Regions from separate parts of the Butyrivibrio sp. AD3002 genome, predicted to be linked through region 2. Evidence: predicted binding sites of a transcription regulator. Region 2 holds the regulator's gene; each other region holds the start of a gene.

Region 1 (10,334 bases), on a different contig from region 2:
TCTGTGAACCATTCTTGACATCACGCATGATTCCTTGCAAAGTCTCGATAAAATGATTGATACCACCTGTTATAAATAACAGCTCTGATTTAGTTTTTGTTTTAATTCTAGCGGTCAAATCACCATTTCCCTGCTCAATGTCCGAGATGATTTTGTTTACTTCATCACTTATAGAGCGGATCTTTCTCACAATATTTTTATAACTTATAAAGAAATTGATAATAATCAGTATTAGAATTACAGCCATACCGACCATTGCAACAATTTTTCCGGATGCAAGGAGGGCATTCATCGAAGTTATTGTTGCGTCCGACTGAGATGAAATTGCGTTATCAAGAGCTTTAGCGGAGTGGAAGATTGCAATTTTCTGAATCTCGGCTTTATCAAAGAGTATTTTATAAGCGGATTCCTGGTCTCCGGCGTCACATTTTGCGATGGCGGAATCGATAAGATTCGATAATCTTTGATACTGATTTGATATTTCTCCAAGCTGCGTTGTAGCTTCTTCATCATTGGCTGAAGCAAAATCTTCATTCAGGGCCTTTATATCGCTTTCAATGGTTGAACGTACGGCATTTATCTGCGGAAGAAGGGCTTCCTTTGTTTCAACAGCATCAGCAGCGATATATCCCATAGTCTGATCGTATAAAGACATTACATCGGATTTTAATGCCGCTTCATGCTGAGTCAGGGTCATCATTGAGCCAAACATCTGAATACTGCTGTTTGTGGATCTTTGCATGGATGACATAACAAGATTCATTACAACTATGAAAGCTATCAGCATTAAAAGATTCAGAGCCATAAGTTGAAACAAGATTGAATCTTTCTTTTTGACTGTTATATTAGCTGGATTTTTTAATTCGTTACTAGTGTTATTACTCATTCTGCCACCCTCCTTAAAGCTTTGAATACCATTCGGAAGTGATGGATTTGACTTCATTTATAAAGCCTTCTGGATCCAGCTCTCCGGTGGCGAATTTATAGAAAGCAAATGAGAGACCATTTTGTCCCAGTCCGGATGGCATATTCTGCCAGTGCCAGTTTGATGTCTTTCCGGCAGAAATATAACTTGATATGACCTTGGCGAACGGGTCAGAAGCTACATATTTACAGTCCGTAAAGGGACTGATAAATCCTGCGCTTTCAACAAGAATTTTCTGGCCGGAGTCCTCGGAGCACCATTGGAGGAATGCCTTTGCTTCTTCTACATTTCCTTCCTTGGGAATGGCCCACCAGGATGGAGCACTGGTAAGGATTGTGTCCTGTCCGTCCAAGAAACAATATGGAAGCATTCCTACCTCAAAGTTTCCTGCAGCTGCATAATCTGCGGAAGAATCGCCTGTCATTGTAGCGCCTATCCAGGATCCCTGTGTTACGAAAGCATATTTTCCGGCTGCAAAATTGGCAACCTGTTCGTTGTATGCGCTTTCCGTAAGAACCGCAGGATCAGAATACTTTATAAAAAGGCTGATCATATTTGCAAAGGCTGAAAAACGCTCATCATCAATTTTTCCACCATCATTAAGCATATCAATATAAGTGGTATCAGTCCTGCCAAGTCCTGAGTCAAGGTAGGTGCCAAAGATATGGTTGCCTGCTGACCATCCTACATCATTTGGCTCTGCACAAAAGCCGATTACAGCGGTAAGACCAAGCTCGTTCTTTTTAGAATCAATGGTCTCAAATGCTGATTGCAGGGATTCCGGACCTGTGATTGAAGCAGGACCAATTCCGCATGAGGACAGGATGTTTGCATTATAGGCAAGGCCTATAGCCTCTGTAGTATAGGGGAATCCCAGAACGCCATAAGTGCTATCGGAATAGGAAGCATCAGTGCGTTGTACCCAGTCCTGGTCGCTTAAATCTTCAAGAAGACCATCCCAGTTACTGAAACCGGAAGCTTCGCAAGCGATTATATCAGGCATCTGATCGGAAAGATAATATCCCTTAAGCGTAGCCTGTGCATCTACGCCGGCGGGAACATTTATGACATTTACAGAGACGCCTGACTCTTTGGAGTATTCTTTTGCAAGATCCTCGATTTGAGAACCTACTTCGCTTTTTATGTTAAGTAGGGTAATAGTGCCGGATTCTGCAGGTTGTTCTGCTTCCTGGGCAGTTTTTGAGCATCCTGCGGACATAAGAATTAGCGAAAAGGCAGTAATTACGGAAATAATCTTTCTGTATACCATTTTTACCCATCCTTTCTGTGCAAAAACAAGAGAGATAATACAGTACTATTTTAATTATATAGGCTAATAGTCGGCTGAATAATAAAAAGTTTATTAAATATCATTATATAGATTAACTAAATTGTATTAACAGATACGGTATCAGAACATCATTACATCAGAACATCAATATATCAACACGCGCCGCAACAAATAGCGTACAATTAAGTATTCCTTGTAAAATAGCGGCTAAAATACTATAATCGAAGGGCAGTATCTTTTAGAAAGACGAGGAAAAACGCATGAAATTTTCAGAGATGCCATATGAACACATAGATATGGATAAAGTGAAGGCTTTTTTTGAAAAGCTGATGGCGGACAGTAAGGACGCTAAGAGTGGAGAGGAGCAATTTGCACTCCACAAGAGCTACTATGATTTTATGAACGATATCAGAACCAATATGACCATAGGATGCTTTAGACATGATGTGGATACCAAAGAGGAGTTTTATGCCAAGGAGCAGGAATATATTGACGAAATCAGACCTGTTATTGCACAGTATGATAACGACTACAAGAAGCTCATTTATAATTCGCCCTACAGAGATTATCTTGAGGAAAAGATCGGCAAGGTAGCTTTTAAAAATATGGAGCTTGAATTTGCTTCCATTGACGAGAAAATTCTTCCGCTTATGCAGGAAGAGAACGCCCTCATCAATAAGTATGACAATATTATTGCCTCTGCAAGGATTCCTTTTAAGGGAGAAGAGTACAATATTTCATTGCTGAGAAAATTCCTTACAGGTAACGACAGAGATGATCGTAAGGCGGCCTGGAAGGCTCTTTCAGACTACTTTATGTCTGTGACCGATGAAATTGACGATATTTATGATAAACTCGTTAAAAACAGGACAAAACAGGCAAAAGAACTGGGATATGAGAACTACATCGAGCTTGGATACAACCGTATGATGAGAAATTCTTACAGAAGACCTCAGGTTGAGAATTTCAGAAAGCAGGTTAAGGACTCATTTGTTCCGCTTGTTTGCAAGATTCAGGAGAAACGCCGCGAAGAGATTGGCGTTACAGAGCTCAAGTACTATGATAACGAGGTTTATTTTAAAAACGGAAATCCTGCACCGATCGGGACACCTGAGGAGATCATGAAAGCCGGACAGGATATGTACAGAGAGCTTTCGCCTGAAACAGCTGAATTTATCGATGTTATGATCGAGAACGAGCTCTTTGATGTACTTGGAAGAAAGAACAAGAAACAGGGCGGATATATGGATTTCTTGCCGAAATACAAGGTTCCGTTCATTTTCGCTAATTTCAACGGTACAGCCGGTGATGTAGACGTTGTCACACATGAGTGCGGACATGCATTCCAGGGTTATGTGACAAAAGATGAAGAGATTACCGAGCACAACGATATAACGATGGAAACGGCAGAGATTCATTCAATGTCAATGGAGTATTTCACCTACAACTGGATGGATAAGTTCTTTGGTGACAGAAAAGATGATTACTTCAAGATGCACATAAGAGATTCAATTACATTCATTCCTTACGGATGTATGGTTGATGAATTCCAGCATATAGTATATGAGAAGCCTGAGATGACACCAGCTGAGAGAAAACAGGTATGGAAGGATCTGGAAAAGACCTACAGACCATGGCTCGATTTTGATGGGGATCCGTTCTTTGCAGAAGGTGGGTTCTGGCAGAAGCAGGGACATATTTTCTGGTCACCTTTCTACTACATCGATTATGTACTTGCAAGTGTAATCGCAATGCAATTTAAGGTATGGATGGATAAGGATTACAAGGATGCTTGGAAACATTATCTTGATCTTTGTAAGATTTCAGCAAGCAAGTTCTATGAAGATATGCTGGATGAGGTTGGATTAAAGAGTCCCTTCAGGGATGGCACAATCGCTGAACTTGCAGTAAACATGCAGGATAAGGCCAATTTGGAATAAAAAACGTAAAATAAAATGGCATGTGTTATTCTTCACATGCCATTTTTAATGCTCTAATTGTAGAATTATGCGTTATTTCTTTGCTAAAAGCGCATTCAGCTTCTCTTTGTTAATCTGGCCATTTGCTACGGTATTAGCCATCCAGATCTTAAGAGACTCTACTGTCTGGTCAATCTGAGCGAGCTGCTTCTGGATATTAACGAAATCAGGAAGCTCGTCATCAGAGATAATGCCATCTGCAGTGATGTCTATAAGCCTGTTTCTCTGTTCGTCAAGCGAATTGAGAGAAGAAAGCATGGCAAGTACAATCTCGGAGAGAGTTGACTCTTTGGCAACAGGTACGGAATCCTGACCGATTCTGCACTCGTGTGTACAGTAAAAATTGCATAATTCCGGCTTTTTATAAGCCTCTGCCATAGCAACAACATCTTCCGGCTGAATCGCAGTCTTTTCGGTTTCTATTTTTTCAAGGCGGCTTTCGCTGATAAAACCGATACGCTCACTGGCCTGTGCTCTTGTGAGACCTGCTTCCTCGCGGCTTTCAAAGTAAATATTCTTGTTTTCCTTGATGGATTTTTTCCCCATTTTTGCTCCTCCATAGAACTCTTTCATTCAATAATATACGAGATTACAGCACTTGTCTAATAATATATGCAGGCAATTTGAAAATTACACAATAAAAACCCCGGAGATCCGGAGTTTTTATCGTAGAAGAAGGTTTATAGAATAAGGATTATACTGCTGTGTTCTGCTTTGTATGATTTATCCATCCCTTTATATCTGATACTCCGGGATATAACTTATATCCGCCCCCTTCGGGGATGGCAAGTGTGGGAGCCTGCATGATACCCAGCTCCTGAGCAAGGTCTGAGTTGTCATTTGCATCCATAAGCTCGTACTTGACACCGGCTGTATCCAGAAGAGCAGTGGCTATTTTGCAATTTGGACAAGTCTTTGTCTTGAATAAAAGTACCGAATTCATATCGGGTGTTTTTATATTTATCAGGTTGTTTTCAAGCTCTGCGGCAGTTTTTACTGAAACTGATACATTCTCGCGTTTCAAAGTTGAATGTGCTACATCATATACTTTTCGATCTTTATATTCCTGAGCCTTACCATCGTTCCAGTTTGCAACAGGACGATAATAACCTGTAATACGGCTGTAAACCTCGGTTTTTGCACCGCATATAGGACAAACAGTCTGCTCACCGGAGAGATATCCGTGTTCCTTACAAATAGAATAGGTTGGTGACATTGTGTAGTAAGGAAGCTTGTAGTTCTCGGCAATTTTTCGCACAAGATTGGCAGCGGCTTTCCAGTCAGGAAGCTTTTCTCCTAAAAATGCATGGAATACGGTTCCCGAGGTATACAATGTCTGTAATTCATCCTGAATATCAAGAGCTGAGAAAATATCCTCAGTGTAGCCTACAGGCAGATGGGATGAATTGGTGTAATAAGGCGTTTCAGCCATGTTCGCGGTTATGATATCTGGATAAAGTTCCTTATCATGCTTAGCAAAGCGATATGTGGTGGATTCAGCAGGTGTAGCCTCGAGGTTGTAGAGATCACCGTACTGCTCCTGGTAATCGGATAGACGGTCTCTCATATGGGTGAGAACTTCCTTGGTAAACTGCTGAACTTTCTCGTTTGTCATGTCGGCTCTAAGCCACTTTGCATTCAGACCCACTTCGTTCATTCCGATAAGTCCAATGGTTGAGAAGTGGTTGCTGAAGGATCCGAGATATCTCTTGGTGTAAGGATATAAGCCCTGTTCAAGAAGTTTGCTAATAACCTGACGCTTAGTATTAAGGCTTCTTGCAGCGACATCCATGAGATGATCCAATTGACTGTAGAAGTCATTTTTGTCCTTCGCAAGGTATGCAATTCTGGGCATGTTGATAGTAACTACGCCGATAGAACCTGTTGATTCGCCGGACCCGAAGAATCCGCCTGATTTTTTCCTTAGTTCGCGAAGATCGAGGCGCAGCCTGCAGCACATGGAACGAACATCGCTGGGCTCCATGTCTGAATTTATATAATTTGAGAAATACGGTGTGCCGTATTTTGCAGTCATTTCGAAGAGAAGTTTGTTATTTTCAGTCTCGCTCCAATCAAAATCACTTGTTATTGAATAGGTGGGGATGGGATACTGGAATCCACGTCCGTTGGCATCTCCTTCAATCATTATCTCGATAAATGCCTTGTTGACCATGTCCATCTCACGCTGGCAGTCGCCATAGGTGAAATCAACTTCTTTTCCGCCGACAATAGCGTTAAGGTTCCTAAGATCGGTAGGAACGGTCCAATCCAGAGTGATGTTGGAAAACGGTGCCTGTGTGCCCCATCTGCTTGGAGTATTGACTCCGTAAACAAAGGACTGGATACACTGCTTGACATCTTCATAGGAAAGGTTATCAATTTTCACGAAAGGAGCAAGATATGTATCAAATGACGAGAAAGCCTGCGCACCTGCCCACTCGTTCTGCATGATTCCAAGGAAATTGACCATCTGGTTGCAAAGAGTGGAGAGATGGTTGGCAGGAGCGGATGTAATCTTGCCGGGAATGCCGCCAAGTCCTTCCTGAATCAGCTGTTTAAGACTCCATCCTGCGCAATATCCTGATAGCATGGCAAGGTCATGGATGTGAATTGCAGCGCTTCTGTGAGCTTTTGCAATCTCTTCGTCATATACCTCTGACAGCCAGTAATTTGCTGTAATGGCGCCTGAATTTGAGAGAATGAGACCACCGATAGAGTAGGTAACCGTTGAATTCTCCTTAACACGCCAGTCATTGATTTTGAGGTAGTCATTTACAAGATCCTTGTAGTTTAAAAGTGCAGAGTTGATATTGCGGACCTTCTCACGCTGTTTTCTGTAGAGAATGTAAGTCTTGGCAACGTCGGAATAACCTGATTCTGAGAGCACTTTCTCAACACTGTCCTGAATCTGTTCTACTGTTATCTTATTGTTTGAGATTTTGCTTTCGAAATCTGAAGCTACCCGAAGAACCACAAGATCTATCACACTTGTGTGATAGGGCTTATCAAGAGCTACAAAAGCTTTGATTATAGCAGATGATATTTTTGAAATATCAAAACTCGCAATACTACCGTCTCGTTTTACTACATCATACATAAGAACACCCCCAAAAAACTTAAATACCCACTACATATAAGGTATCACATAAAATGTGGACGGTCAATATATAGGCAATTTATTAATTATAAACACTATATATTGTGTTATCCGTTTCTTTGCGGCAAAAACGGCATGATTACAAGTGTTTCTTAAAAGAGCTATTTCAGATATGTTTTGTTTGCCTTATAATATTAGACGTGATAAATTATTTTCTTATGACAGAGGTTAATGCAATTGAAACAATTTAATTATGAATTTACTGCAGCATCAGAGGTAACCAAGGCTTTATCAGAGGTCTATGCATATACTCAGAGAACGTCGTTCAAGTCTATACTTTTCCACTTGTACACCATAGCATTTGGCAGGGAAGAGATACATGAAATCCAGCAGGAAATAAAAGAGATGTATCCCGATGCACATATAGCAGGTACCAGTTCAAATGGGGACATCTGTGATGGCCATTTGGCTGAATACGGACTGGTTATGGCTGTTTCTATTTTTGAGAGTACAGAGATTGGTGTTCATCTTTTTGAAACAGAAGAAGGCCGCGAAGAGGACACGGGAAGAGATATTTGTCGCAGCATAGATGTAACGGATAGCATAAAAGCCGCAGAAATACTTATGACCTTGAAATCTATAAACAGTACCAAGATTCTCAGGGAAGCTGAAAAGTGCGAGAAAAGTGTAAAAATCTTTGGGGCAGGTAGTGCAGGGAAAAAGATTGAAGAAAACGTAACAATGGTTATCGGGGATACTGAAACGTCGGAGCATGGCGTAGTTCTTGTGACTTACTCGGGTGATGATTTTCATATAGATATTCATCATGCTATCGGATGGAAGCCGCTCGGAAGAGATCTGACCGTAACCAGGATAGAGGATAAGAGGCTGTACGAGCTTGACGGGGTGCCGGCAGGTGATATCTACAGTAAATATCTGGACATACAGGCAGATGAGAATTTCTTTGCCAATATTTTGGAATTCCCGATTATGTCCAACCAGCATGGACATGAAGTACTGCGTATGCCGTTTTCCTGCAATACCGAGGATAGATCACTAATGCTTGCGGCTGATATTAAGCAGGGTTCTAAGGTTAACCTGTCCTACGGAGATCCTGACGTTATTAAATCCGATGTTGAGGACCTTGTGTGGAATGTAAGAAGCTTTGCTCCACAGGCAGTATTTCTGTATTCCTGCGGCGTCAGACGCCTCTATTGGAAATATCTGATTAATAAGGAGACCGGTCCATTCAGCCTGATTGCGCCTGTAAGTGGTTTTTATTCAAGTGGCGAGATCATGCGTATGGGTGAATACATAATAGAACATCATATTACGCTTATGGCTATCGGAATGCGAGAGGGCGGACAGGCTATGTCGCAGCCTACCGGTATAGGAGATAAGGAGATAGAGGTTCCTGAGGAGCACAAGATGCATGATCAGCTGTCAATGGTTAGAAGATTGGCTAATTTCATAAATGTGACAGCAGCTGAGCTTCGGGAAGCAAATGAGAATCTGCAGGAAAAATTGCAGGATAGAACTAAAAATTAATAGGAGATATAATAAATTATGAAAAGTAGAAAAAGTTTTGTTGTTTCGGGGGTTTTTGCTCTTCTTGCGCTGATTCTGATTATTCTTGTTAAGAATGTGGATGTTGCCGTAGTTCCGGAGACGGGCAAGCCGATGGGATTTTATAGCATAAATACTGCATTTCATAACATTTTCGGAATAAATATCATATGGTATAGAATAACGGAGATTTTCGGAATTCTTGCACTTCTGGTGTGTGCTGTGTTTGCTTTGATCGGACTTTTACAACTTATAAAAAGAAAAAGCATAACCGAAGTCGACCCTGTTATCATAAAGCTTGGATGCCTTTATGCGGTGGTTATAGCTCTTTATGCATTGTTTGAAAAGGTGATTATCAATTACAGGCCGATAATAATGCCGGATGCTACCGAAGCGGAAGCTTCATTCCCGTCTTCGCATACAATGCTCATCTGCGTGGTAATGGCCAGCACAATTATGGTAATTGGGAATTATATTAAAGATGAAAAGCTGTTGAAGCTTCTGAAGATCTGCTGCGCAGTAATTATGGTTGTTACCGTAGTGGGCAGACTTATCTGCGGAGTACACTGGCTTACAGATATTCTTGGAGGAATTCTTATAAGTTCGGCACTCCTTTTCCTATTTAAAGGCATAGCAGATAAGGATCTAAGATAATAATAGCAAGAGATATTAAATATATATGAGTTAGTGACTGGCCCAGTCAGCGATAATGTCCGCTGTCTGGGTTATTTGATTATAATTGGTGATTTCCGGCTCTCCATCACCGTTTTGGATACCATAACTTCCAAAATAGGAATGAATGCCGCCGAGAATGATATGCTCCTCGGAATCCTTAGGCCAGTATTTCTTGCTCTTTTCATAATTTTCACGATCGAGTACTTGGTCATTCGAGCCATAAATCGAAAGGAGACGGAGATTGCTGTTTGATAGATCTTCCGTCGGATATGAAGCGCAAAGAATAATTCCGCTGTACTCAGAAGACATAGTTACATCTTCTGAACTGCCGCCTTCTTCGGGGATGAGGTTTTTCCCAAGATGAACACATGCAGCAACGCCTCCGAGAGAATGCCCTGCCAAGTACCAGTCGAGTTCCTCAGCTTCCTTGTTGAATTCCTCATACCCGGAAGTGATTCGGTCTACTGCATTTGTGCTAAGCAGTGCCAGGTTTTCAGGCATTCTTGGTAAAAGGCATATATATCCTCTTGCAGCAAGCTCATACATAAGTCCGTTGTAGGAGGTATATTCTACTTTTCCGCCCGGATAAAATACAATAACAGCCTTAATTTCCTGCTTTTGAGGGATAAAGACCGCTCCGTCTTTGGTTGAATATGAGTGCACGTCATTTCGAAGTAATTCCTGAATGTTCTCGGTAATGCTCAGGTCTGCGCGGTAGTAGCTGCTTGTGTACAGCTTGAAAGCGATTATGAGAACAGCAGCAATAAAAATGAGTGCTATTATTATCCATTTAAGAAATTT
Region 2 (10,334 bases):
ATCCGATTCAGGAAAAAGTCCCACCTGAGTCATCTGCATGCAAATGTACTTTTTGTCCGAAGGAAGCTCATTATATGCCGAAAGCTCCATCGGAATTGCAATATCTTTTCCGGCGTATCCATTGACATCAGCGCACAGATCAGCCGCCCTCTCAAAGGTTCTGTTTAGAATATAGACCTCTGCAGCGCCTTCATTCACACACATAAATGCCGCCGGTCTTGCAACTCCTCCGGCTCCCAGGATAATAACCGACTGCCCAGAAAGGCTTACATTTTCTTCCTTCAAAGATCTAAGAAGCCCTGTATAGTCCGTGTTATATCCCTTAAAACCGGTGTTATCCTCAGTTCTGACGAGAGTATTTACAGCACCTATTTTCTCTGCAACAGGATCAATCTCCTTAAGAAAAGGAATAACTGCACTCTTATGCGGAATCGTAACATTAAGCCCCAGAACATCAAGAGCCAATGCCCCCTTTACCGCCGCCTCAACATTTTCACCCTTCACCTCAAAGGGCACGTATACCATATCCGTATCCGTAAGCTCATTCAATGTATTATGAATAGCGGGCGACAACGTATGATGAACGGGATTACCTATAAGTCCGCAGACTCTGGTGGTACCCTTTATGTCTTTTCCCATATCAGCCTCCAAGTGGTACTCTATTTTTCCATGCGCTTTACATGCTTTTTGTAAAAGAAGAGAACGATTGCTTCAAACCACCTTTTAATAACGATCTGAATCTCTTCCTTCTTATCTATCTGCTTTACAAGAATCGTGTGCATTCCCGCTCTGTTTGCTCCCCAGACATCAGTAAAAATCTGATCACCCACAAACAAAGTATTATCCGGACCGGTTCCCATCTTCTCCATAGCCTTAAAATAGCCTGAAAGGAAGGGCTTGTTTGCCTTGTATATATATCCCGATTCCACAGCATCAGCAAAAGGGCTTACTCTGGGCTCTTTATTATTTGATAGCAGCATTGTCTGATATCCCAACTCATGAAGCTTATCAAAAAGCTCTACAGCGCGCTCATCAGCCGGCGCTCCGTGCGGAACAAGGGTATTATCTATATCGAAAATAACCCCTCTGTAGCCCTCATCATATAATCTGTCAAATGGAATTAAATAGGTTGATTCCGAGATCTCGCTCGGATAAAGTAAGTGTCTCATAGAGAAAACTATAACATAAAAAAAGGACAGGAAAAACACTTTCCTATCCCTTTATTTTCATTAAATTACCAAATCACTTGCGAACGACAAGTCCGTCCTCATCATTCATCACTACATTGCCATCGCCGGCAGTTTCTTTTCTTCTTATAGCTCCGCTTCCCACAAAATACTGATATTCATGAAGAATTGAATCCTTCTGCATATCCGAAACGGCCTTGCGCATAACGCTCGACTGAATTCCTCCGAGATTGGAAAGTCCCACAAGTGAACTGTCTCTATTCCCCAAAGACACTCTGACATCACTTATATTTGAGTTTCTGCGGGGAGTTTTTACAACCTCCTCAGAAACAGACTTTTCAGTATTATCGCTTTCCTTAACATTGCTCTGGGGTGTAGACTCCGGTCTTACCTGCGAACTCTTATCCGGTGAAGCGATGGCGTCCTGATATATTTCGCGTATATATGAGTTATCAAGCCCATCAATCCTCATACGCCCCTCCTTTCTTCATACATCGTTATAATACACGAACTTGTGGCGTTTTTCAATCATTTCACATCATCTTGTATTATATCGGCATATAGGGGCGAAAACTTTATACCTTGGGCTGTCTTATTCCGGCAGCCTCCAGAAGCTGCATGGTATAAGGGCTCTTGGGATCTTTATAAACAGCTCTCGGAACACCGTATTCCTCAATGATTCCCTCATGCATAACAGCTACATGGTCACATATCTGATATATGACGCGAAGATCATGGGATATGAAAAGAATAGTAATTCCCATATCCTGATGGAGTTTCTGTAACAGTTCCAGTATCTGAGCCTGAATCGTAACATCAAGAGCCGATACCGGTTCATCCGCAATCAAAACCTTGGGCGATTTCATAAGAGCAACGCCTATGCTGACTCTCTGCCTCTGCCCTCCGGATAGCTGCGAAGGATATCTGTCCATCATGTTCTCCTGAAGGCCTATCGCCCGCATGATCTCCTTTGCCCGCTTTTGTCTCTTCTCTTTAGTCCAGTTCCTTGATTTATCTGCCCTTAAGGGCTCTTCCAAAAGCCATCCGATTTTCTTTGTGGGATTAAGGGACGAATACGGATCCTGGAAAACCATCTGTGCATCATTGTATTTCTGAATAAGCTCTCCTTCGATATCCTTATTCATTCCAACCAGGGCCTTAGCAAGGGTGGATTTACCGCATCCTGACTCCCCGGCAATTCCAAGAATCTCTCCTTCATATATATCAAGAGAAACTCCTTTTAAAACCTGCCTTCTATGGTCCCTGCTAAGCGGATTCTTTTTATGATCTTTGTAGTAAACCTTCAGATCCTTGATCTGAATTACCTTTTCCTGTTCCATAGGACATTCCTTTTACGATAGATCTATCTGCGGAATCGCAGCTATAAGCTTTCTTGTGTAGAGCATCTGAGGTCTTCTGAAAATATTCTCCACATCGCCAATCTCTACTATATTCCCCTTTTGCATAACTATAACTCTTTTGCAAAGCTGTCTGATGAGTGATAGATCGTGGGAGATAAAAATGATTGCGGTTCCTTTTTCTCTGTTCATTTTCCTAAGAAGTTCCACAATCTGAGCCTGAATTGTGACATCCAGCGCCGTCGTCGGCTCATCCGCGATCAATATCCTGGGCTCACCTATCATCGCTGCAGCTATCATAACTCTCTGGCGCATTCCGCCCGACAGCTCATGCGGATACATATTGTAAACACGCTCCGGCTCCCGAAGTCCTACTGCCTCCATCATCTCGATGGCGCGGCGTTTTCTTTCCTTTTTATCTATTTCGCGGTGGTGGATCCTAAGTGATTCCTCCACCTGCCAGCCAATCTTCTTCACCGGATTAAGAGAGGTCATGGGCTCCTGGAAAATCATTGATATCTCATCACCCTGATATGACCTCAGCTTTTGTCTGTCACAGGTTAAAAGATCGGTACCGTCGAACATGATTCTGCCTTGTTTCGTGAGGGCGTGTCTTTTCAAAAGTCCTGCGATTGCGAGGGCGCTCATGCTTTTCCCGGATCCGGATTCCCCGACGATTCCGACAATCTCGCCCTCTTCAAGCATAAGATCAAAGTCCTCGACAACCGTCTCCGGCTTGTCATGATCATGAAATTCTATATGAAGATCAGTAACATCAAGTATTACATTTCCCATAAACTGCTTTCCTTATAAAAATCATTGAATTCTCTTTATACCTTCACCAAGGAACGAAAATCCCAAAACCATAAGCACAATCACAAGACCTATGCTTATTACATAGCTGGGTCTGTTGAACAGATAACCCTGTGCATCCGAGAGCATTTTCCCGAGACTTGCATAGGGCGGCTGCGCACCTATTCCAAGGAAACTGAGTCCCGCCTCCGCAAGAACAGCATTGTTAAAGCCGATCATCACTGATGAAAGCAATACTCCTACCGTGTTTGGTAGTATGTGTACAAATATTATTCTGATATTTGAAACTCCCTGGAGCCTTGCTACTTCCACATAATCCATGTTTCTGCACCTTAGGAATTCACCTCGCACTATGCGGGCAAAGCTTGGTACAAATGATATTCCGAGAGCTACAGCAACCTGATAGGTTCCGGTTCCGAAAAGGCTCACAAAAACCAGCGAGAGCAAAATACTGGGAAACGCCAGCATTGCATCAATAATTCTCATTGTCACCTCGCCAAACATTCCTCCGAAATATCCGGCAAGAGCTCCGATAATTGTCCCTACTCCCGCTCCGATCAAAATGGTGAACGTCGCAATTATAAGAGTAATCCTGCTTCCGTAGAGAACTCTGCTGAACACATCTCTTCCCATGTTATCAGTGCCCATGATGTGCTTAAGAGAGATACCCTGAAGCTTTGCCGAAGCATCCATCTTAGTCGGGCTATAGGGAGTATAGAATACTCCCACTATAACCATAAGGAGTATTATTCCCGTAAGTATTGTCCCAAGGAGAAGAAATGTATTTCTCTGCCCTGTAGCTTTATTCTTTTTGAAAAGTGAAAGAAATTTCTTCATTACTCCTCCACCTCGATTCTGGGATTGATAATTCTGTAAATGATATCAACCAACAGGTTTATCACAAGGACCATGATTGCTATTCCCATGATGATTGCCTCTACCACGGGATAATCCCTGTTGTTGATTGAGCTTAGAAGTATGCGGCTTATTCCGGGGATTCCGAAAACCTGCTCAATTACAATACTTCCGGCAACCATATCGGCGAGAGCCATTCCCATAAATGTAACTACAGGAATCATGGCATTTTTCAAGACGTGACGATACAGAACGCCGTTTGTGGTATTCCCCCTACTGTAGGCTGTTCTTGTATAATCTTTTCCGGCCTCATCAATGACAGAACCTCTAAGAAGCTTCGTCGCCATTGCTGCCTTAGGAAGTGCTATGGCAAAAGCCGGCAAAATCAGGTATTTAAGAAATCCCTGAACATCCTTTGTATATGAAACAAAACCTCCCGGCGTGAATATTTTCAGAATCACACCAAAAAAGAAGGTCAATAATATTCCTGAGAAAAACGGCGGTACCGCCATAATTATCTGATTAATAACAGAAATCACATGATCAATTATTCCATTCTCGTACTTTGCAGTGTAAATGCCGAGCGGAATCGATATGATGACCATGATCACAAAAGACATAATAGCAAGTGTAAGCGTAATCGGGATTTTTTCTGCAAGCATACCAGCTACGGGAATCTTGTAATCATAGGAGGTTCCCATATCCCCCTGTAAAAATGCTATAAACCAGCGAAAATATCTGACAAGAAGTGGATCATTAAGTCCCATTTTTGCTCTGTACTGCGCTATCAGTTCAGGTGTAGCCTCTGTTCCGAACATTCTTGTTACCGGATCTCCCGGTATTAGGCTAAATGCAAAGAACACGCACAAAGATACAACGAATAAAGTCAGCACCATGCTCAAAACTTTTTTCAATACGTATCTCATATGCGTGTTCCTCTTTTTTCAATATTTTATTTAGCAGGTTTTATCTTTGAAAAATCCTGTGCGTAAAGCGGATAGAAAGTATAACCTGTAAACTTCTTATTTAATACTACAAACTCGGGAAGATCCTGAATGTATACATTTGCTGCGGTTTCAGAAAGAATCTTCTCACATTCCTTGTAGTTCTTGGTCTTCTCGGCATCATCAGTTGCATTCACAGCTGCATCAAATGCTGCATCGTAGGACGCATCATTGTAGTTGATGAAGTTGTTGTGCGCATCAGATCTGAATCTGCTAAGAAGTGCGTAAGCTGTAAGTGTTGAAGCATCAACACCGATAACAGTTGACTGGAAGTTGCGGTTTGTATATACATCATCAAGCCATGTATTCCACTCAACTTCCTGGATGGTAGCGTTAACACCGATAGCCTTAAACTCCTCAACAAGCACCTGTGCTGTGTCTACGTGCTGAGTGTAGTTTGAGGGAACGGTTATTGTAAAGTCGAAACCATTCGGATATCCTGCCTCTGCAAGCAGCTGCTTAGCCTTATCAATATCCTGGTTATAGGTCTCACTAAGGCTTGCATCAAAATACTTACCGAAGGAAGGGAACATACTGCTTCCGATCTCGGTTCCCTTTCCGTCTGATACAAAGTCCATGATTTCCTGCGGGCTTATAGCATAGCAGAGAGCCTGACGAACCTGTTCGTTGTTGAAGGGCTCCTCGGCATTGTTTAGATACAGTGCCTGAACAAGGTTCATGGTTCCTTCATATACATCAAACTTATCGGAAAGCTGTGACATCTGTGCAGATGTTACTCTTGCAAACATATCAATGGAGCCGCCTTCAAGATCCATAACGATTGAATCAGCATTAGCCTCAACCTTAAGTGTTATGTCCTTAATGTATGCGGGCTCGCCCCAATATTCATCAAACTTGGTAAGTATTACGTTCTCCTGAGGTGAACGTGAAACAAACTTATAAGGGCCTGTTCCCACAGGATTACCTTCGGGATCCTCATTGGAAGCGGGAATAATAGCTACTGTCATATATGCCAGAAACTCTGTATTTGCTTCCTTAAGTGTCATTACTACTGTGGAATCATCCGCAATCTCAACACTATCAATATTAGAAAATGCCGATATCAACGGATCTGTTCCATCGGTACCGGCATTACGCTCGATTGAATATTTAACATCCTCCGCCGTAACCGTAGAACCGTCATGGAACTTAACGCCTTCTCTAAGTGTGAAGGTATAAGTTTTTCCATCCTCAGAAATTGTGTACTCGCTGGCTATGGCAGGCTGCAGATTACCATCCTGGTCAGGCTTCACAAGTCCTTCGTAAACATTGAACAGTACTTCTCTGGTTCCCGCCGCCTGTGCGATGTGCGGGTCCATACTGTCAATATCCTGTGGAATACCAATGGTAATCTTTGAAAGATCATCTGAACTTGCAGTGTTGTCAGCTGTCTCCGCTTTACCGTCCTTTCCTGAACTGGTATTCTCGGTAGCATTGGTCGCATCTGCCGTAGATTCCTCTGCCTTTTTACCTGAGCATCCGCTCATAGTAAGAGTCAGTGTCGTTAACACAACTAAAAGTGTGGAAAGTCCTCTCCTTCCAATACCTTTTTTCATCATGTTACAATCCTTCTTTCTTTATTTAGTTTTCGCACCAAAACAATTTGATTATCAAGTCTTGATGCACCATAAACTATACGGAAAGACGTAGCAGATGTCAACAACCAAGGTCAGATTACAGTTTATTTCAACAAGGGGGTGTTCTTATCAGTAGAATCGGTTATCACACCCTCTTCTTCCTTCTCCAGTACTATCTTAAGCTCATCCATGAAGGTATTTACATCCTTAAACTCACGGTAAACAGACGCAAATCTTACATAAGCTACAGGATCGAGATTCTTCATCTTATCCATGCAAAGCTCACCGATAATACGGCTGGGGATTTCCTTTTGCTCAAGATTGAAAACCTCAGTCTCTACAGCATCGACAATCTGTGTAATCTGCTGAGCACTTACCGGTCTCTTGTGACATGCTCTCAGCACGCCTGCTTCGATCTTTGCACGATTGTAGGGTTCACGGTTATTATCCTTCTTGATAACAATAAGAGGGATAGTCTCAACCTTCTCATAGGTCGTAAACCTCTTCCCGCAAGAATCGCAGACACGTCTGCGTCTGATGGATGTATTCTCATCCGCAGGTCTTGAATCAATTACACGAGTGTTGTCTTTACCGCAAAAAGGACACTTCATAATGATAACCTTTCTGTGCTTTATCGCACATAAAAAATTATAGATTTGTAACTTTTGATTCTTTTACAAGATTTAGGGTCTAAAAAAAATACCCACACAAGTTATTGTAACATTGTGAAACGGAATTATCCACAAAAAAATGCATTATCTCGCTCAAACTATTAAAAAATGCAAAATAAAACAGTCACCCGATTATTCAGGTGACTGTTTGAAAGTCATTATTACTTTTTCTGTAAGAAATCCGGTATCTTAAGACTCTTAGCTTCTACAGAGCTTCTAACTTCAGGAGTACGATTAAGTCCTGATGAAGGTCTCTGAGTAGGCTGAGGAGTAACCGGTTTCTGTGTCGGTATTGTCTGAGCTGAACGAGCTGTCAGTGTATCAATCATGGGCTCGGGAGTAACCGGAACAGGCTGTACCTGCGGCTGAACCTGAACCTGAGGCTGTACCTGAACCTGGGGCTGAGGCTGTGCCTGAGCCTGCTGTGATGCAGCAGCTGCAGCCTGTGCTGCCTGAGCGGCTGCGGCTTTCTCAGCGTTACGATTAAGAGCCCTCTGCAATGCAGCAGCATTATTTGCTCTGTCATCAATACCTGTAGCAATAACAGTAATATTGCAGGTGTCTGCCATTGATTCGTCATACATAGCGCCGAATATGATATTAACATCATCTCCTGCAAGATTTCTGATATAGTCTGATGCAGTTGAAGCATCCATAAGTGTGATATCACCGGATACATTGATGATAACATTGGAAGCTCCGTCAATCTTAGTCTCAAGAAGAGGAGACTCAACCGCCATCTTAACTGCGTCCGCAGCCTTATCATCGCCCTTACCGGAACCGATACCGATGTGTGCGATTCCCTTGTCCTTCATTACTGTCTGAACGTCAGCGAAGTCAAGGTTGATAACAGCGGGTACGTTGATCAGATCTGTGATTCCCTGAACTGCCTGCTGAAGAACTTCATCAGCCTTCTTCAGTGCATCGGGCATTGTTGTACGTCTGTCAACAATCTGAAGTAACTTATCGTTAGGAATAACGATAAGAGTATCTACGTTGTTCTTAATTGTGTTAATGCCGGCAAGTGCGTTCTGCATACGTACGCGAGCCTCAAAAGCGAAAGGCTTGGTGACTACACCGACAGTAAGAATACCCATATCCTTTGCAAGCTTAGCTACAACCGGAGCTGCACCTGTACCGGTACCGCCACCCATTCCGCAAGTAACGAAAACCATGTCAGCACCCTTAAGAGCTGCGGAAATCTCTTCCTGGCTCTCCTCAGCAGCTTTCTGACCGATTTCCGGCTTTGCTCCCGCACCAAGACCCTTGGTGAGCTTCTCACCGATCTGAAGCAGCTTGGGAGCTTTGCAAAGCTGCAAAGCCTGCTTATCTGTATTAATTCCGATGAATTCTACACCGGAAATATTTTCCTCTACCATTCTATTTACAGCGTTATTTCCTGCGCCACCAACCCCAACAACAATGATCTTGGCACCGGATTCAGCCTCATTTGACTTTAGTTCAAGCAAGATAGTGCTCCTCCTTCATAACCTAAAACTCCTACAAAGCATTTTATAATTATTTTATATAATTTACAACCTAGAATTTTAATTTTTCTGTTCAAATGTAATGTTCTGAGTATTTGAATCATATTCTGACATTTCCAGGATGCCGCTTTTTCCTTGGAGTTCCGGCAAAATGTATTGTAATTGTATCACTTTTTCATCTATGTTGTCATTAGTTCCGAGACTGACTTCCACTTCATCAAAATAAATATAAAGATGAAAATCACTGTCAAAAAATATTTTATCAGCCTTCAGATCATATTTATTTAATAATTGAGTGATATCAAGAACCTCTTTAAAAACGTTTTCATTTTCGACAGGCAGCTTTTCATGCAGAACAATATAGTCGAAACTAAGCCCCAGCACAAGAGGAACATCATCAGAGGGCTGTTCTGAGGTCTCCACCACTATTCCGTCCCTGTCAAAGAATATATATCTGTCGAGGTACTTCACATATCCCGCAATAGCCTTTTCGTAAACATTGATCCTTATCGTGTCGGGAGAGAGTATTTCCACGTCCATTTTCTCGATAAAAGGGACACCGGTTATCTCCTTGTCCCTGTATTTGAGCGATAAGTACATGGAATTTCTGTCGAGTTTGTCTGTCATGACCATGTTCATGATCTCTTCATCGGTATAATGCACATTCCCGTCAACATAGACATTTGTGATGGTGTAATTATGCGCAAAATACGAAAGTGCCGAAATTGCCGCAATCAGAACGATAAGTATTATCGCTCCTATTATAAAAAGGCTCTTATGCAGAAAAAACAGCTCCCCAAAGCTCATTCGAGGAGCATGTGTTCTTCTTCTTTTTACTCGTCTTCTCTTTCTTGCCATTTACATAAAGTCCTTAAACGTCTATATGTCTTGCAACATTAAACACGATTCCAATCTCTGTAAGCAGGAAAAGCACAGCGGTTCCACCGTAGCTGATGAAAGGAAGTGTGATTCCCGTATTGGGGATGGTATTGGTTACAACGGCTATATTCAGAATAACCTGGATAGAAATATGAGCCATAACTCCGATAACAAGAAGAGCTCCATACATATCCGGTGCATTCTGGGCAATAACCATCATTCTGTAAATAAGAATAACAAACATGAGCATAACTGCTATCGCACCGACAATTCCCAGCTCCTCACAAATGATTGAAAAAATCATGTCGTTCTGAGCCTCGGGAATAAATCCGAGTTTCTGCATACTCTCTCCGAGACCTTTTCCAAAAAGGCCGCCTGAGCCAATTGCATAGAGGGACTGAAGTGTCTGATAACCCTTATCGTTTACATATGCTTCAGGATCAAGCCATGCAAGAATACGGACGAAACGGAAGTTCATGCTGCTGTTAAAGCCTGCTTTTTTA
Region 3 (10,334 bases), on a different contig from region 2:
TGACTGCGATGAAATGGATGAAGAAGAGCTCTCCTGGCTTGAAAGCCTGTGCTCCTATGAAAAAGCTGTCGCTGTAGGAGAAATCGGTCTTGATTATCACTATGATGAACCTTCAAGAGATATCCAGAAAAAATGGTTTGAAGCGCAGCTTGATATGGCCAAAAGGGTTAAACTCCCGGTAATAATTCACTCACGTGATGCGGCAAAAGACACCCTCGATATTATGAAAAGCATGAAAGCCGAGGAAATCGGCGGTGATATACATTGCTTCTCATATCCCGTTGAAATTGCAAAGGAATATCTGGGTATGGGATTTTATATAGGTGTCGGTGGTGTCATCACTTTTAAGAATGGAAAGAAGCTGCGTGAAGTTGTTGAATACGCCCCCATAGAGCAGATTGTCATAGAAACCGATTCGCCCTATCTTGCACCCGAACCCTATAGAGGAAAGCGCAATTCTTCCTTAAACCTTCCATTCGTTGCCGATAAGATTGCCGAAATTAAAGACTTGCCTTTGGATAAGGTTATTGAAATTACTGAATTAAATGCAAAGAAACTATATAACTTATAATTTAAAAAAAGCTGCCAAAGTGACAGCTTTTTTTCTTTATTTCTTAATTATCATTTTCTCCGAATTCACTGAGTACTACGCTGCCACTTTCTCTGGTAGCAGGAACATTAATGACTCTTTGATTTGAAGATCCTCTGAACCTCAGAGAAATATTTTTCAGCTCAAGTTTAAACTCACCATCCACAAGCACATCTATTATCGACAAAATCGGCTCCGTGTCTTCGCTGTGACAGCGCTTATTTTCCTCATCGGTTAATTCTTCCCATAAATAACCGGAATATACCCATATCGATTTATTGGGAAACTCCCTCCTAACCCTTTCAATAAATGGTCTAAGCACTTTCTGATTTTGAATTTCCATTGGCTCACCGCCAAGAATTGTAAGACCGTTAACATAAGCCGGTTTTAGTGATTCGATTATCTCATCCTCCACTTCTTTCGTGAAAGGCTTACCGAAATTAAAATCCCAGGTTTCTTCATTAAAGCACCCCTTGCAATGATGAGTGCATCCCGAAACAAAAAGTGAGGTGCGGACACCTGTTCCGTTTGCAATATCTGTTGTTTTTATCTCTCCGTAATTCATAAATACTTTGTCCTTTAATAATTCTCAAAAAGGGGCTACCTATTGATAGCCCCTTTTAAACCCTTTTACATATATTCATCAAAGATGTAATACACGCTCTTTGATTTCCTGCGTTCTTCCCTGATTCCAGTACTGAGTTCCGATATAGCCGCATGTACGTCTTGCAACGTTCATCTTGGACTGATCGGTATTGCCACAGTTGGGGCATTTCCAGATCAGCTTGCCATCGGTATCATTCTCAATCTGAATCTCTCCGTTATATCCACAGCACTGGCAGTAATCACTCTTTGTGTTGAGCTCTGCATACATGATGTTCTCATAAATATACTGCATCACTGCGAGGACAGCCTCGAGATTGTTGTTCATATTGGGAACCTCAACATAACTGATAGCTCCTCCGGGTGAAAGTGCCTGAAATTCTGACTCAAACTTCAGTTTTGTGAAGGCATCTATCTTCTCGGTTACATGAACGTGATAGCTGTTTGTGATATAGTTCTTGTCTGTAACACCATCAATAATTCCAAAGCGTTTCTGAAGTGCTCTTGCAAACTTATAGGTTGTGGACTCAAGGGGTGTTCCGTATAAACTGAACGAAATATTTGTTTCCTTTCTCCACTTTGCGCACTTATCATTCATAAACTGCATTACTCTGAGTGCGAAGTCTTTTCCTGCAGCATCGGTGTGAGTTACGCCCTTCATGAACTTTGTGCATTCGCAAAGTCCTGCATATCCAAGAGAAATTGTTGAATAATTGCCATATAAGAGCTTATCGATTGTCTCACCCTTCTTAAGTCTTGCAAGTGCTCCAAACTGCCAAAGGATCGGAGCTACATCGGAAGGTGTTCCAAGAAGACGGTTGTGTCTGCACATAAGAGCCTTCTTACAGAGCTCTGTACGCTCCTCCATTATCTCCCAGAACTTCTCCTCGTCTCCGCCTGATGAGCAGGCTGCATCAACAAGGTTTATGGTTACTACGCCCTGATTAAAGCGTCCGTAATACTTATGATCACCCTCGGTATAGTTCTGCGCATTGGCAATATTACCCTTGTTGCACAGACCTTCGGCAAGGTCTTCACTGTCAACTGTGAGGAAGCTTCTGCATCCCATGCAGGGATAAACGTCACCGTTCTTATATTCCTTCATCTTCTTAGCGGAGATATAATCCGGAACCATTCTCTTTGCTGTACACTTGGCAGCAAGCTGTGTGAGATACCAATATGGTGTGCCCTCGTGAATATTGTCCTCATCAAGAACATAGATAAGCTTCGGGAATGCAGGAGTTATATAAACGCCTTTCTCATTCTTTACACCGACTATACGCTGTTTCAGCATCTCTTCGATAACAAGAGCAAGATCGTTTCTGAGCTGACCTTCAGGTACCTCATCAAGATACATGAATACTGTAATGAAAGGTGCCTGACCATTGGTGGTCATTAATGTGATTACCTGATACTGAATAACCTGAACACCGCGCTCTATCTCCTTGCGCACACGCATCTCGGCGATATCGTTTATCTGTTCATCAGTTGCATCCATACCAGCATCGATAAACTCCTGGCGAACTTCTCTTCTGAATTTCTGTCTACTTACATCAACAAACGGTACAAGGTGGGACAATGTAATACTCTGTCCGCCGTACTGAGAGCTTGCAATCTGTGCTATCGCCTGAGTTGCAATATTACATGCTGTGGAGAAGCTCTTGGGACGTTCGATCATTGTCTCGGAAATAACCGTTCCGTTCTGAAGCATATCCTCAAGGTTTACAAGGCAGCAGTTGTGCATGTGCTGAGCAAAATAGTCGGAATCATGGAAATGAATGATTCCGTCCTTGTGTGCCTTAACTACGTCATCCGGAAGAAGGAATCTGCGTGTAATGTCACGGCTGACCTCTCCTGCCATATAATCTCTCTGAACACTGTTAACTGTGGGGTTCTTGTTGGAATTCTCCTGCTTAACCTCTTCGTTATTACACTCGATAAGAGACATAATCTGCTCGTCCGTTGTGTTTGACTTACGGACAAGGGCATGGCGATAACGATAAGTGATATATTTGCGGGCAACCTCAAACTTCCCGGACTCCATGAGGCCATCCTCAACCATATCCTGGATTTCTTCTACGTTTGCAGCCCTGGTAAGCCTGTTACACTTATCCTCTACCTGCGCCTCTATGCTCTTAATCTGATCTTCAGACAAGCTCTGATCGGGAGTTACTTCCTTATTTGCTTTCTCAATAGCAGCCAAAATCTTGGCGCCATCAAAAGTAACCTCTTTACCGCTTCTCTTAATAATCTTCACTGGCGAACCCCCTATTTAAGTACATTTATATGGAAATACCTATATTTTTAGATAAATAGTAGCCACCCGAAACTATATCTTGTGGCTACAATTAAACTATAATACATTATATAGTATAAATCAAGTAACAATTTTCCGTTATCAAAACTTCCTTACAAATTCAAGCCTGTTCAGCATTCTAAGGTATTTTGACAATCTATCGTTATCCGTAATTTCGTCTCCCGACTCATAGTATGTGGTGTTGAAGCCAACCACAATATCTTGTGGTTCATTAAAAATGATCTCTTTATCTTCATCATTTTTAACTTCTAGCCCCATAACATCACCCAAATGATTAATTGTCCCGTGGTTTCCGTCTATCAGATGAATGCTGTCCCCCAGCAGTTCTCTGTAAAGAGGTTTAAAATAATTAAAATGTGTGCATCCAAGAACCAGCGCACTGTACTTTTCATAGGAAGCATTAACTGACAAAAAGCGGTTACTGATATAATCCCTTACCTCTTCCGTGTCGAATTCTTCTCTCTCCGCATATTTCACAAGCCCCGGCATCTCAAGTAAATCAGCCTTGTGCTGCAAATCCACTCTTGAAAGAAGTCTCTCAAGCTTTTTCTCTCTTATGGTAACGGGAGTAGCCATCACAAGAATTCTTTTACTGTCGTCACGACACTCCTCAACAGCCGGCTTCACTGCAGGCTCCATTCCAAGAATTGGAAGCTTGTACTTTTCCCTTACCATGGATGCACCCACACTGGTAGCTGTGTTGCAGGCAATCACTATGGCATCGACATCTTTGCTGATGAGAAATCTTACAATCTCATCAACATAGCCTTTTATCTCTTCCTCAGACTTTGTTCCATATGGTACATGCCTTGTGTCGGCATAAAATATGTATTCCTGATCCGGAAATCTGTGATAAGCCTCATTCAATACAGAAAGGCCTCCGACACCGGAATCAAAAATTCCTATTCGCATATCATTCCTCGTTGTTGTATCATTATTAATTATGAATGAATCCTACACATTTGAACTTCAAAAATTATATGATGATCCGCATGTAAGCCCTTTTATCCAGGAGGTTTGCGAGTATTACGCATCAAAAGCCGATTACGGCGATGGCTCCGACAGAGAAGAGATTGAACCTTCAGAAATAGTGGAACCCGTATATACTCTGTTTCTTCTTCAGCGAAGGGAAACCTTGCTGGATGAGCTCTCTTATATTCATAAAAAATATCCTCATCTGTTCGCCAGTGTTGAGGGGCTTTATGAGGATATCCTTATTCACATGGACATAAGACCTCTTGAATCCGAAACAGCTGCCCGCCTGTCACTTGCTCTTAATGAAAAAGTCTCGGCCGGGGCTATCACAGAGAAAATCGAAAATCTTTGTGACAGTTATGAGGATATAGGTGAAGCACTGGATCCGTTCTACGGTTGGCTTCACGCCTTCTATTCCTGAACTGTCGCGTATTTCATGACACAAAAAAGGAGCTGATTATCATAGCTTACCTGCGCCCATTCTCCGTCATCACTAACAGCGACTCTGTCGAGTGTAGTTCCTTCCGGCACCTGAACAACGATAAAATCATCGCTGGCTGTGCTGGGAGTGTTGCGCAGATTAAGGTCTGCCGTCGTAACTATCTTATCACCTGTCTTTGTGTATCCCGCGAGTTCACCTACCTGAACCTCAGTCTGCTCTTCATCAGGATCGGGTCTTAAATATTTATCATAAACCTTAGCCTTAAATATCATTCCAATAAGAGCAAGTATAATCAGTCCTGTAACTATCGAAGAGATTCTTACAATAATAAGCGGATCAACTCCGCCCTCATTATCGTCCTCTTCACGATAATCTTTACGTACCTTTTCCCGGTGCACCTTCTCTTTTCGCACTTTTTCTTTATATATTTTCTCTTTTGGCACCTTTTCTTTTTTGACTTTTTCTTTTTTTACTCTCTCTTCTCGTACCTGCTCTTCCCGTTCCAGCTCTCTTGCCCTTTTTCTGATATATCCGGGCTTTTCTTTTGGACTCTCGGGTTCAACACTTACAGGTTCAAGGTCCTCATCATCAAGATAAAATTCAGGTGAGTCCTCAGCAAGACTCTCCCTTTCTCTATCCATTTCCGCCTGTCTTGATCTGTAGTACTCCTCCCTCTCATCAGCTGAAAGGAAATCCAGCGGATCCTGGATCTCTATATTTATCTCCTCTGTAAAGTATTCATCGTTTCTGTTTTTTCTTCTGTAATCGTTAAAATTTCTGATATTGTCCGCCATGACTTCTCCTTGGGAAATCCCTTGGTCAACATCTCCCCCTATAAATGAAAATATAAATCGGGTAGGCATCGCCTACCCGAAACTATAATAGCACATATTTGTTATAAGCAAAAATTTGATTATGATACAACCTTATCAATCATACTCTGAAGCTTAGCTTTACTCTGAGCTCCAACCGCCTGATCCACAAGTTCTCCGTCCTTAATAAATGCAAACATCGGGATAGACATAACGCCATATTTCTGAGCAATCTCAGGCTGCTCATCCACGTTTATCTTTCCAACCTTGAGCTCTCCGTCATATTCTTTAGCAAACTCATCGATCATGGGTGCCATCATCTTGCACGGGCCACACCAGTCAGCCATAAAGTCGATAAGAACCGGAAGCTTACTGTTGAGAACTTCTTCCTCAAAGTTGTCTGTTGTAAATGTGTACTCAGCCATCGTCCACCTCTTTCCGCGATATTGTGGTATCGCTTTGCGTAAATTAATGTAACAACCCTAGCGCTTAATAATATATTTGAAGATCGGATTCCCTTTAGCGGAAAACTTCTCCTCATATTCTGTCATTATATTGCCGTCGTTCATTACGGCATCATTATGAAGATCATAGGTCACAGCTTCGGCATGCCAGCCGGCCGTGTTCAGTTCCATCAAAGAAAAATCAAAAAGGTCTCTGTTGTCTGTTTTGAATTCCAATTGTCCGTCTTTTTTAAGAATGCGGTCATAACGCCGCAGGAAAGTGCTGGAGGTCAATCGTCTCTGAGCATGTCTCTCCTTGGGCCAGGGATCCGAGAAGTTGAGATAAATTCTGTCTACCTCACCTTCCTCAAATACCTCATTAATGATCTCAGCTTCCATTCTTATGAATCTAACATTGGTAAGCTCAAGTTCAGTCTGCTTTTGTACTGCTCTTAAAAGTACACTGGAATATTTTTCTATTCCTACATAATTTATATCAGGATTGGCTGCTGCCATATCCATTATGAAGCGTCCCTTTCCCGTTCCGACTTCTATCCTTACGGGATTATCGTTTCCGAACACTTCCTTCCATTTTCCCTTATGCTCCTCCGGATTATCTATTGTGAAGGGGCTCTCTGCAATCCTTTCTCTGGATCCTGCTACATTTCTAAGCCGCATAAATTAAATTCTACCTTTCAATATAATAATTATAATACCAAATGCTACATATTGAAAAGTTTTTGCAGCTTCATCTTTGGTTTTATCCACTTTTAGTGTATCATAGATTAGCAGACTGTCGCTACAAGGAGTTTTATGAATTACAAAGGTTTTATAAATAAACTTAATATAATCATTTCCATGGTTCTTATATCTGTTCTGCTTACTCAGACCGGGTCTTTTTGCCATGCGGAGACAGACCTTGAGGCTGCGCAGAATGCACGAAAAGAGTTGCCCATACAAAGTAATGACACTCCGGGATGGCCTGCTGGTCCGCAAATAGGTGCAGAGGCTGCAATTCTGATGGATGCCAACACCGGGACAATTCTTTATGCAAAGAACATTCATGAAGAGCTCTACCCTGCAAGCACCACAAAGATAATGACTTGTCTTCTTGCGGTTGAAAATGCAGGACTTAATGACAGAGTTGATTTTTCCTATGAAGCTATACACTCCGTCCCCGCCGACGGTTCAAAAATCGGCATGGATGCAGGTGAATATCTGTCACTTGAAGAATGCCTTTACGGAATCATGGTTGGTAGTGCAAACGAAGTTGCAAATGCCGTTGCGGAGCATGTAAGCGGATCCATTGACGGCTTCATCGATCTTATGAATGAAAAAGCCGCTTCATTGGGATGCACAAATACTCACTTCTCAAATACTAACGGTCTTCAGGCTTCCGATCACTATACAAGCGCATATGATCTTGCTTTAATCTCCTCTGAGTTTTTCTCAAATGAGCTCCTCTGCAGAGTCGGTAATACGCCAAGATATCACTTTGAGCCAAGCGCCGGACAACCCGATGATTTTTATCTTAATAATAAACATAAACTGATATCCGGTGAAATGTCTTATCCTGGCATCATCGGCGGCAAAACCGGTTATACCGATCTGGCAAGAGAAACTCTTGTCACCTGTGCAGAGCGCGGTGGCATGAAGCTTGTCTGTGTCGTTTTTATGGAGGAATCTCCCTCACAGTTTACGGATACGGTAACTTTATTTGACTATGGTTTCAACAATTTTATAACAGTAAATATTAAAAGTGAAGAAAGCGGATATATCCCGAGGGATAACGCCTTTTTCTCATCCGGAAACGATATTTTCAAAGACCCCACTTCTGTTCTTGAGTTTGGAAAATCGGATTATGTGATCCTTCCTGTTAATTCCTCACTCTCGGATGCCACATCAACAGTATCCTATGATAATGAAGATGGTTCATCAAATGTGATAGCCACCATTAATTACTCATTTAACGATGTACCTATAGGTTCCGGACATATTCTCGTCTCTCAGGCATCATCCTCTCAGGCAGCTTCTGAAGACAGAGACATTAAAACCATATATTTAAACATGAAACAGATCATTACATATTTTGCCTTTGCCGGCTTTTCATTAATTCTTCTTATCTATATATCTTCACTAATCAGCACTTATAGCTTTGGTGGAAGCAGAGAAGATCGTAAAAGACTTAACAGAAGAAAACGTGAAGCAAGGAAAAGAAGCGGTCCGAAATTATGAGTTTTTCTTATGGTCCGAAAGCCTGTTGAAGCTTTTCTTTTCGGATTTTGCCTTCATTTCCAGCATTTCTTTATCTGTAATAAATTTAAGAGTCTTAACCGCATAATACTTCTGGCTTTCCGCCTTTTTAACACGGACTTTAGCTCTCATATATCCATGCTCTTTGCAAAGCGATACGCTGTAAAAGTGTTTTCCGTTATTGGAAAACCATTTCACCTTACGCTTTATGGGCTTGTTACATAGATAGCACTTTGTCCCCATTACTTCGGGATCCGATAACAGTTCTTCCCTCGTCCTGAATTCTCTTGATATATATTTGGCATAATGCTCGAAGATTATATGAACTTCCTGATCTTTGGTCTTGGGAGTCACATAATTATCAAATGAGTAGTTATAAAAGACCTTTCGGCTCAGCTCACAGAATATTCTGGCTGTATAATCCGCATCTGACAGTGCTCTGTGAAATGCTCCATCTTTTTCCATTCCGAGGCTGTCTGTAGCATGCTCCAGCGACCTTCGCATTTTTCCGTCTTCATACTGAATGCTGAAAAGCTTCTGAACATCATAGAATGGAAGCGGCCTGTCTGAAAGCAGCGGGAGGTCGTAAAAATCCATATTGCGCTGAAGCTCAGTAAGATCAAGAGGTCCCCAGGTGCAAAATGTCGGTTCCTCACCGCACCACTCCAGGAATTCGGTAATAACAGTAACGAAATCATCACCCTTCTGAAGATCCTCCATTGATATATGGATAAGATCTTCTGTTATCTTATGCATCTTTTTATATACCTGCGGTCTTATGAGTCTGCTGAATTCACCTGTCCTGTTCATATTTTCATCGATACGAACCGCACCGATCTCAATAATCTCAAAGGGCAGGGATTTGCCGTTTCGCTCTTTTACTGTTTTCCCCTGATTCCACTCAAGGTCGAAGACAATGTAATTACCCATTCTTTACCTAAATCCTCATCAGCATTAATACTCTTTGGCAGGTGTCCAGTGTTCCTGACCATACATATCAGTGAATTTGAAGGTTACGAGAACTTTTCCATCTCCCACGGAAGTGTTTGCAATGTGCAAATCCTTCATATCACCTTCAATAGTCAGGGTCTCTCCAAGATGATATTTATCCTGGAATACCTGATCATAATCATAAAAGTCACAAAGGAAATCTATTGTATCGCCTTTTACAAGTTCAGTGAGGTTCTTTGCTACAGTCTCAGTCTCTCCTTCGACATAGTCATAATTTACACCTGCAACATAGCCATCCTCGTTTTCAGAATCAAATACAAGAATAAGATTTGCCCTTACTCCGTTTACCTCACAGGGAACCCTTCCTGTTATAGCGTAGTTGTCTGAATCCCCCTGGGTATCCAGACGATAGTATGCAACCGGATGACCATCTATGGAAATCCAGGTTCTGTCTGGAGGAGCTACGGGATTTCCGTCTGCATCAATGTCGTAGGAATTATCAAGTCCGAGATCAATATATCCTGTGCCATCGTCATAGAACATATTTACATCAAGGTCTGAAACAAGCTCCCACTGCTCCGCGGACATCTGGATTACCGATTCCCCATCTGCATTTTCAGTCCACATGAGATTGTCTAAGTCAAAGTGATTCTCTGCGACATACTCAGCCATAGTCTCAACGTCAAGTCCTCTTCCAAAGAATGAGGAGTTGGATGCATCAAGCCCCGATACACCTGAAACACCATCTGACATCATGGCTCCGAATAATTGGATAAGCACATCTGCGCTGGAAACACTCTGTCCTTGCCCACTTACATCTCCGAAAAGGCTTCCTACAGGAGAAGTTGTTCCGCCTGCTGCAACCTGACCGGCAACCTCCATGGATGCTGCCTTCTGAATACAATCAGCATAGCTGCTGTCCATTCCGATGGCTTCGTAGGTGTTGACC

The links. The regulator NrdR, encoded in region 2, represses ribonucleotide reductase genes. The targets are predictions, from matches to a motif close to CACAANATNTTGTG.
Region 1: a site for NrdR is predicted at 7,386-7,399, ahead of G596_RS0107375 (ribonucleoside triphosphate reductase). Genes of this name have one in related genera too.
Region 3: a site for NrdR is predicted at 3,520-3,533, ahead of nrdD (anaerobic ribonucleoside-triphosphate reductase). Genes of this name have one in related genera too.

The regions. Positions count from the first base shown of each region.
Region 1 is NZ_ATVV01000008.1:37,479-47,812, reverse strand. It holds gene G596_RS0107395 (methyl-accepting chemotaxis protein) at 1-886, opposite strand, end outside; gene G596_RS0107390 (ABC transporter substrate-binding protein) at 900-2,195, opposite strand; gene G596_RS0107385 (M3 family oligoendopeptidase) at 2,477-4,156, shown strand; gene G596_RS0107380 (helix-turn-helix domain-containing protein) at 4,229-4,741, opposite strand; gene G596_RS0107375 (ribonucleoside triphosphate reductase) at 4,890-7,292, opposite strand; gene G596_RS0107370 (FIST signal transduction protein) at 7,530-8,840, shown strand; gene G596_RS0107365 (phosphatase PAP2 family protein) at 8,859-9,512, shown strand; gene G596_RS0107360 (lysophospholipase) at 9,543-10,334, opposite strand, start outside.
Region 2 is NZ_ATVV01000012.1:72,539-82,872, forward strand. It holds gene aroE (shikimate dehydrogenase) at 1-639, opposite strand, end outside; gene G596_RS0109815 (YqeG family HAD IIIA-type phosphatase) at 660-1,169, opposite strand; gene G596_RS0109820 (hypothetical protein) at 1,243-1,659, opposite strand; gene G596_RS0109825 (ABC transporter ATP-binding protein) at 1,763-2,527, opposite strand; gene G596_RS21680 (ABC transporter ATP-binding protein) at 2,540-3,340, opposite strand; gene G596_RS21685 (ABC transporter permease) at 3,362-4,195, opposite strand; gene G596_RS0109840 (ABC transporter permease) at 4,195-5,139, opposite strand; gene G596_RS0109845 (ABC transporter substrate-binding protein) at 5,166-6,776, opposite strand; gene nrdR (transcriptional regulator NrdR) at 6,899-7,405, opposite strand; gene ftsZ (cell division protein FtsZ) at 7,627-8,934, opposite strand; gene G596_RS0109860 (cell division protein FtsQ/DivIB) at 9,013-9,810, opposite strand; gene G596_RS0109865 (FtsW/RodA/SpoVE family cell cycle protein) at 9,824-10,334, opposite strand, start outside.
Region 3 is NZ_ATVV01000030.1:10,978-21,311, reverse strand. It holds gene G596_RS0116910 (TatD family hydrolase) at 1-571, shown strand, start outside; gene nrdG (anaerobic ribonucleoside-triphosphate reductase activating protein) at 615-1,154, opposite strand; gene nrdD (anaerobic ribonucleoside-triphosphate reductase) at 1,233-3,449, opposite strand; gene murI (glutamate racemase) at 3,591-4,421, opposite strand; gene G596_RS0116890 (hypothetical protein) at 4,453-4,905, shown strand; gene G596_RS0116885 (SH3 domain-containing protein) at 4,896-5,720, opposite strand; gene trxA (thioredoxin) at 5,840-6,163, opposite strand; gene trmB (tRNA (guanosine(46)-N7)-methyltransferase TrmB) at 6,221-6,859, opposite strand; gene G596_RS22695 (D-alanyl-D-alanine carboxypeptidase family protein) at 6,995-8,416, shown strand; gene G596_RS0116865 (3'-5' exonuclease) at 8,411-9,364, opposite strand; gene G596_RS0116860 (clostripain-related cysteine peptidase) at 9,389-10,334, opposite strand, start outside.